Regions from separate parts of the Neptunomonas sp. XY-337 genome, predicted to be linked through region 1. Evidence: riboswitches for the same ligand, from Rfam matches in the RefSeq annotation. Region 1 holds a riboswitch; the other holds the start of a gene.
What was found. Region 1 has a riboswitch for cobalamin ahead of E4L36_RS00730 (DUF4198 domain-containing protein). Riboswitches for the same ligand answer to the same signal wherever they lie in the genome.
Positions count from the first base shown of each region.

Region 2: linked by a shared signal. The riboswitch ahead of E4L36_RS04125 (TonB-dependent receptor) and the one ahead of E4L36_RS00730 (DUF4198 domain-containing protein) in region 1 are both predicted to bind cobalamin.

Region 1 covers NZ_SPLL01000001.1:128,223-132,355, forward strand. Annotated here, with positions in the region: gene E4L36_RS00720 (cobalt ABC transporter permease) at 1-182, opposite strand, end outside; gene cbiM (cobalt transporter CbiM) at 179-799, opposite strand; gene E4L36_RS00730 (DUF4198 domain-containing protein) at 809-1,624, opposite strand; cobalamin riboswitch at 1,725-1,952, opposite strand; gene cobS (adenosylcobinamide-GDP ribazoletransferase) at 2,027-2,767, opposite strand; gene E4L36_RS00740 (histidine phosphatase family protein) at 2,764-3,309, opposite strand; gene cobT (nicotinate-nucleotide--dimethylbenzimidazole phosphoribosyltransferase) at 3,310-4,133, opposite strand, start outside.
Region 2 covers NZ_SPLL01000002.1:99,563-103,695, reverse strand. Annotated here, with positions in the region: gene E4L36_RS04130 (cob(I)yrinic acid a,c-diamide adenosyltransferase) at 1-263, opposite strand, end outside; gene E4L36_RS04125 (TonB-dependent receptor) at 276-2,069, opposite strand; cobalamin riboswitch at 2,099-2,293, opposite strand; gene E4L36_RS04120 (phosphatase) at 2,363-2,590, opposite strand; gene ppk2 (polyphosphate kinase 2) at 2,605-3,492, opposite strand; gene E4L36_RS04110 (2-dehydropantoate 2-reductase) at 3,522-4,133, opposite strand, start outside.

The DNA of each region.
Region 1 (4,133 bases):
AGGCTTGCGCCTTGCATATCCGTAACGATCACCTTGATACCTGCGGGCGCCATATCACCATTGGAGAAACCCGCCTCGCCCTCGATGGTATCGCCAATAGTGTAGACTCCGCCCACCACATTATGTGCGCCAACAAACGATGATGCGATGAGCAATAAAGCTGTAAGCAATAGCCGGTTCATGAACTTGTCCTTGCAGCGACAGCGAAGAGTTCAGGCTTCACTTGGCCGATTAATGCCACAGCCGCCGCTGTGACGGCTGCTTCAATCACCACCAAAGGCAAGCTGCTGAGAAAGGCCAGCTTAGCGGCAGGGAGAAACGCGTCGCCATTGAGGGCTAAGGTGGCCGCCACCATGAAGGCTGTTAGCGTCACGGCACCACCACCTGCCAGTGCACCTAGCATGGCAAGTTGGCGTTTTGGGGTGGTCATCGCTAATGCACGGCGCAACAGCAAACCCACTAAAACAGCTGGAATCGCAATATTGATAAGGTTCACGCCAAGCACTAAGAAGCCACCAAATCCAAAGAAAACCGCTTGCAGTAGCAAGGCTACCAGCAGTGCAGGAAAGGCAGCCCAGCCAAGCGCCAGACCGATCAAGCCATTGAGTATGAGGTGGATGCTCGAGACTCCGACCGGCAAGTGGATGTATGAGGCCACAAAGAACACCGATGCGAGCAGAGCCGTCACCGGCATCTGCTCATAGTCCATATCGCGCAAACCTTTGGCGACGCCCAGCGCACCGACTACCGTTCCTATGGCTAGGATCTCGTTGCTTAGCGCACCATCTACGATATGCATGGCGCGGCCCTATTTTGTTTTCACTTCGTGAGCTTGTACCCAGATAACCGCATCTTGGGACAGCGGCTTGCCTTGGTAGCTGGTATCCGGGCCAACACCGAGTGCGGCAAAGCCCCACTGGCCTGCAAATGGCAGCGTAAAGTTGATGATGCCGTTTTGGTCGGCGAAGATCGTTTGGGTGATAAACGCAGGCGCGGGTGGCACCACGGTGGGTTGGTCGCTAAAGCGGTTGGTGTTGAGATCTGGCTGGTAGTTAACGTATTCGATCTCTATTTCCGCATTGGGAACCGGTTTGCCTGCGCTTTTAACGACGGCGCGAAAGTTGCTGCCTGCATAAATCGCATACGGTTTTGTCAGTGGAACGATCTCTGCTTTGAGCTGAAAATCGGTGCTCCAATCGGTCGGCAGGCTGCCAACATTCACGATGCTCTTGGTAATCTGCTGAATGTACGCACCCTCTTCCTCTTCAAGGTAAGGCGCGGGCTCTAGGATAAAGACGTGATCGCCTAAACCACGCAAGGTGACATCCGCTTCGTAAGATGTGCCGGTATTCTCAGCGCTGCCCCATGTGGTTGTTTTAATGCTCTCTAAAAGATCTTGTTTGCGCCCTTTGCGGACACTGTAAAACGCCTGTGGCGCGGCCACATCCATCACATGGCCGTTTGCCGCCGGATGGGTAAATGGCATTTTCAGGGTGATGTTGCCGCCCTTATCGCGCAGTAACTCGGGCGTGTAGAGCAACTGGAAATGGGCACTGGCACTGGTTGCAACGAGCGCACAGGACAATAACACAGCAGAGGCTGTGAAGTTTTTAGCAATCAACATTAACGTTCTCCGTCAATTAAATTGAAACGGAGTTGGGAGGCATTACAACAAAGCCAGATCGTTATCAGCACTGTCGTTCGGTGAAGCCCTCCGCAACACCAGCAAACTACATTCTTCAGGCTGGTATCCGGACTCATGGGTGAACATAGCTGTTCCAAACCTCACCTTCCCATGCATTCGCACAGTGGCATACCGAGATTTGTTAACCCATTTACCGTTGCGGGGGCAGTGCTGGGATTGTTGTCGTGATAACGACGGAACGCACCAGCTTCCCATTTAACAACCGACCATAGACCTTAGTCGATTGACCTGAAAGCGCAGAGGCTACCGACATGGTGGGTGGGTGTCAATTGCAGGGTGCTCATATCAACCTGCAAAAAACTAATCTACGTTAACTTGGCGCTAAATAACTGAAAAATAGACAAGAAACAGCACTTCGGTGATCTCAATAAGTGCACCTGCGGTATCGCCTGTCATGCCGCCCAAACGGCGCAGCATGGCGCGGCGCAGCCACCAAAATGACAAGCCAATCAATACGGCAACGCTGGGGCTGATAGAAAACAGCATCACAAGTATCAGCCCACAGACGGCAGTCGCCACACGGGTGGGTAACTGGTTGGCGGTATGGGATGCGATACCCGTTGGGCTAACATAGGGTGTTGTCGCCAAGAGTAACAGCGCTGCTGTGCGGGCAACGAGTGGCGCGAGTAACAACGGCAAGAGCGCGCCAGCCTCAAGAAGATGCACAACGGCAGCAAATTTTAACAGCAGCACCAGTACCAGCGTCAGCACACCACTGGCACCGACTAGCGGGTCCTTCATCACCGCGAGTGTCTTTTCGCGCTGTCCGATGCCTGCCATCCAACCATCGGCCGAATCGGCGACCCCATCAAGGTGCAACCCCCCTGTTATCACTGCCCACAAGGTCACAACAATGGCACTGGTGAGCAGCGTGTGGGTATGCAGGTAGCTGGCGGCGGCAAACAGCATCATGCCAATCATCACGCCCACCAGTGGGTAGTACAGCGGGGCAATGCTCTGTGTAGCTGTTGCAGGGTAGGTTTTGAACCGAATAGGGATCGTGGTGAAAAATTGCACCGCGATTAAAAACGCATCAACGTGCTTGTTAAACGCAGCTCTCATGTATGAGACCAGTCGAGCCGATGGACACTGGCGTGGGGCGCTTCAATCTCAAACATTGTATGTAAACTTTGCTGGCGCAGGTGGGCAATCGCGAGTTTGATAACGCCTCCGTGGGTGAAGATCAAAACATCCTCATCACCATGGTGCTTTGCGATCTTGCTCAATGCATGGGTAACTCGCTGTTCAAAGTGTCTCAACTGCTCCGCCTGCGGCGGTGTGCCGTTGACGGGGTCTTCCCAAAAAGCGAGCAGGACATCACGGTGATCCGCATAGGCTTCGGCGCCGGATAAACCGTCTAAGATACCAAAATCATACTCCTGCAGCGCCGGTTCAAGCAGGTGGCCGCTATTCGACCACTGCTCGGCAAAGGCAGCACAGCGCTGTAACGGGGAGCTGTAGATTGCGGCAAACTGCTGGGGTGAGTAGCCTTTTAATGCGGCTGTCATCTGCTCCCAACCCACCGTTGAAAGTGGCGCATCGGTGCGCCCAATGTAGGCTTTTCCTGCAGGTGTTTCGCCGTGCCGTATCAAATATAACGCCATCTACTCCTCCTTTGTTGCGACGCCTGCTTGCGCAAAGGTTGCCATATCTTGATGTAATTGGCACGCCGAACGCAGCAACGGAATGGCAAGTGCCGCACCACTCCCCTCGCCTAAACGCAGGCCTAAATCAAACAGCGCAGGCGCGCAGAATTGAGACTCCACTATTTTAAATCCAGGCTCCGCTGAGCGATGTGATAACACGAGCCAATCCGATATAGAGGGGTTAATGCGCATCGCCACAAGGGCCGCCGCAGAGCAGATGTAACCATCGACCAATACCGTAATGCCGTGCTGGGCGGCGCGTACGTAGGCACCTACCAATGCTGCGATTTCAAATCCTCCCAAACACTGCAGCACGCTGAGGGGATCGGTAAGTTGCGGCTGGTGCAGCCTCAGCGCTTTCTCAATGTACCGCGCTTTTCGATCAATGCCGCTCTCATTAAGGCCCGCCCCGGCCCCGACCACCATCGCGACCGGCTGTTCCAACAGCACCGCAACGATCGCCGCGGCACTGGTTGTATTGCCGATACCCATTTCGCCACCGATGAAGAGGTCAGTGCTGCCCTGCTCATCGACCGCGCTTTTGCCGGCATCGATTGCGAGCTGGAGCTGGGCTCGGGTCATTGCAGGTGCTTCAGTAAAGCTTCTTGTTTGCGGCGCGATAAACGCATCGATCACGTTATCAAGGCCTTGCTCTAGCGGCGCCACCGTGCCGAGGCAGGTGATCTTCAGATCTGCATTATGCTGGCGGGCTAACACGCTGATTGCCGCTCCACCGTGCGCAAAGTTGCTCACCATTTGCGCAGTGACCGCTTGAGGATAGG
Region 2 (4,133 bases), on a different contig from region 1:
ACATACTCGCTGTCGGCTACGGCAAGCTCACTACCAATATCAAATAAGCGATTCTGAATCTCACGCACAAACGGGTGTACAACCTTCCGTTCGTAACGCAAGTGCGCATCTAAAACGCCCAATGCGCTGTTAAGCTCATCGACAGCGCCGAGCACTTCTACCCGAAGACTGGCTTTAGAAACCCGGTTGCCATTCGCAAGCGAAGTTTCCCCTTTATCTCCACCGCGAGTGTAAATACGCGTTAGCCTGTTCGACACTATCATCACCTCTGAAAGTTAGTTGGGTCGGTATACGATCGAAACCAGCCCACCAAAGCCTTGCGTGTTGTAACCCGCAACCTGCTCGTAGTCGTTATCGAAGAGGTTGAGCACCTTACCCTCTACCACCCATGCAGGTGCTAGCTGATACCGTAGTGTCGCATTGACGATACCGTAACCTGCGATATCTGCGCCAAAGTCACGTTTATCGCTCTGTGCAATGAACTCAAAGCCATAACCCAGACGTCCTAAATCGTGATAGATACGACTCGTCAGTGAGCGCTGAGCTCGTCGCAGCAAGCGTGCGCCAGTATCGCGATTCTTGGCGCTTTGTAGTGCTACGGACGTTTGCCAGCTCACCGCACCCCAAGTAGCTTCGTGCGTTAACTCAACGCCTTGCGTACGAGCCCGCGCTACGTTGCGGCCCTGATAAACAAACGGCTCAACCTCAACGAATTCAACGAGATTGTCGATATCATTATGGAAGGCAGTTGCTGTCACTGCTTGATCTGAACCAATACGGTATTTAATACCTAGTTCGATGTTACGTGCATCTTCCGCTTTCAGATCTGGGTTACCGCCGTAGCCATAAAGATCTGGCGCACTGGGCGCCCGAAATGCTGTTGCTGCACTGGCAAAAACATTCAGGTGTTCATTAAACGTATACCCGTAACTCGCTTCCCAAGTTGCTTTTGTGCCAAAGTTCTCATGGTCCGTATAACGACCTGCGAAAAGCAGAGAGTGAGCACCGAACGCGATACTATCCTGCAGAAAGATGGCCTTAGTTGTAATTGACTCATCAAAACCACTGCCAAACGAAAGAGACTGAATGTTCTCTTCTTGAAGGGAAACGCCCGCTGTTAAAAGATGCGCATCAAGCTCGAAATCATTTTCCCAATCCAGTTGAAAACGCTCCGTCTCAACAAAGTCTGGAGATTGATTCTGTATTAGCTCATCAAAGAAGTACCCTGCCTGTAAACGCGTCACCCAACGCTCTGACACTTCATTCTCAGCACTCACACTGATCAAGTGCTGTGTAAAATCCTGATCCACCGGCTTCAATGCAACGTCAGGAAAGTTACTGTAATCTTGTGCAGAGTATTCAGTATTACCACGGCGTGACTGCACACTCAGGTTAACGTCAGTCTCGTTAAATGTATGACGTGCACCTAAGTGAAAGGACAAGTTATCGTGTCCGCTATCATGATCGGCGTCACGGTACGTCGGAAAGCCACCCGTTTCAGTTTTAACAGCACCCCATGAAACCTGTGTTCCTTGCTCAAGGGTTGTGTAACCGTTAACCGATACTTCTTGAAGACTATCGGTTCCCATCGTTACTGCACCTGAAAAAGCCGGCCCACTTTGGCGCGTAAAGATATGAATAACACCACCAATCGCCTCTGAGCCATACAACGCAGAGCGAGGCCCTTTGACCACCTCGATCTTCTCGATAATATCAGGGTGGATAACGCTCAAATTTGCTGAGCCCAATGTGCCCGGGTTAATTTTGACCCCATCAACAAGCACCAATGTATGATCGCTTTCAGTACCGCGTGTAAAAATAGAAGTAATCTGGCCAGCACCACCACTGCGCACCACTTCCACACCAGCAACGTGGCTGATCACTTCGGCTAAGTCTCGCGCCTGCATTTTTTCGATCTGTTCTCGTGTAATTACAGATACATTAGCAAGCGTTTGATCTACCCTTTCCGCTTGTCGAGTTGCTGTTACCGCCACTGCATCTAGCGTTGTAATGTCTGCTACCGCAGTCGATGCCACGAACGTAGCACCCAGAAAAGTCAGTGTTTTCATTTGATCACCTTGAAACGCGCCCACCGCGCAGGGGTTAAAGAACATCAGGCCGGTATCCGGGCTCATGACGCGTGCGAGCACAGCTTTTTTACCTTCCCGGCGTCAGCCAGTGGCCACTAAAAAGCATTAACATCAATTACCGTTGCGGGGGCAGCGCTGGATTTGCGAAAGCGCACCAGCTTCCCGTTTACCCCAAAAAGGGCACCTGAAGAGAGTGTGCGGGGAGTGTACAGGGTGTCGCGAGGTTGTTCAATTTGAACCCCTGGCTGATCGCCAGGGGGAGTCATGGCTGCTTATCTGTCGTAATGTTCAGCGAAACTACGAATGTCATGTGCGAGTACTTCCACCTTATCGGCGGCTTTTTCAAGCTCTTCCAATACTGCAGTGCTCATCGCTGATTCAACGATCAGCTCGAGCGCGCCGAAGTTTTCTTCACCGATCTGCGCCACAACGTCAGCTGATAGTTTGCTTTTAAACGAAGCAACAACTTGTTTTGAATGCTGATTTTGGTTCTGAGACATATAACAGCTCCTTATTAACTATTCGGCAACAAAATATGTTCGTCTTGTTCATGAATATCGCTGGCAGTACCGACGATCAGTGGGTCCGGTTCCAGCAGTATGTCGGCATTTTTATTGGGGTATGGCAGCGAATGAAGTACGTGACGCATCGCATTAATACGGGCGCGCTTTTTATCGTCAGACTTGATCACAGTCCAAGGCGCATCTGCCGTATCAGTGTAAAAGAACATCGCCTCCTTCGCTTCGGTGTATGCATCCCATTTGTCGAGAGAAGCAAGATCGATCGGCGATAGTTTCCATTGCTTAAGAGGATCGACTTTACGCGCTTGGAAGCGGCGGAACTGCTCATCACGGCTCACTGAAAACCAGAACTTGAATAGGCGAATACCACTGCGAACCAACATACGTTCAAAGTCCGGCGTTTGACGCATAAACTCAAGGTACTCAGCAGGTGAACAGAAGTTCATGACACGCTCTACGCCCGCCCGGTTGTACCATGAGCGGTCAAACATAACGATTTCACTTTGAGTTGGCAGATGCTGAATGTAGCGCTGATAATACCACTGCCCCTTTTCCACCTCGGTTGGCTTCTCCAATGCCACTACCTTAGCTTCCCGCGGGTTCATATGCTCCATAAAGCGCTTAATTGTGCCACCTTTGCCTGCCGCATCGCGGCCCTCAAACAAGATAACGATTCGCTCACCTGAATCGCGTACCCAGCTTTGCATCTTGAGTAGCTCAATTTGAAGCTCTTTTTTCATCGCTTCGTAATCTTTGCGAGACAGCTTCTCTTTATAGGGATATTCCTCAGGAAGACCGGTTGGCAACCCCATCATCGATGATGCGGTATCGTTCGTGCTAGCTTCATTCACCTCCATGGGTACTGCACTTGCCTGGTTCATGTTTGCCTCCTTTTAACAGTTGTTGTTTTCTATCTTCCTCCTCTTGTGAGCTGCACACCTTGACCTACGTCAGACGCGCTCTCTAAACATTTAATCTGTTGATATAAATACTGATTTACCGGCACTTCTAGGCCTAAGTCATCTGCTTTTCGACATAAGAAGCCAGTCATATATTCGATTTCGGTCTGACGCTTATGATGGATATCTTGATGCATCGATGAGTAGTTCTGAGCCGTTGCTTGAGCCACAGCACAAGCACGTGTAAACAGGCCCTCACGGAAAAGCGGCTGCGCTAAAGCCGCCGCTATTTTCTCAACCTCTTCGCAAACAGCTTCCATTTTTTGGCGTAGCTCCGCACACCGTATCAGGTCCCCGTTTCGGCAATCATGTAACGCGGTCAACGGGTTAATTGCCGCGTTAATCGCAACCTTGCACCACAGCTGTTGAAGAATATTATCAACGATGGCGACATCTGGAATATCTTCAAAGAGGCGCTCACCCGAAGCACCCGATAAACGCCCTATAAACGTTTCACCTACACCCGCCCACACCACGCGCACTGGTGTCTCTTTGAAAGCACCATCTGTGGTAAGTGCAGCGTAGACAGTCTGCTGCTTACACAGTTGCGCAACCTCCTCATG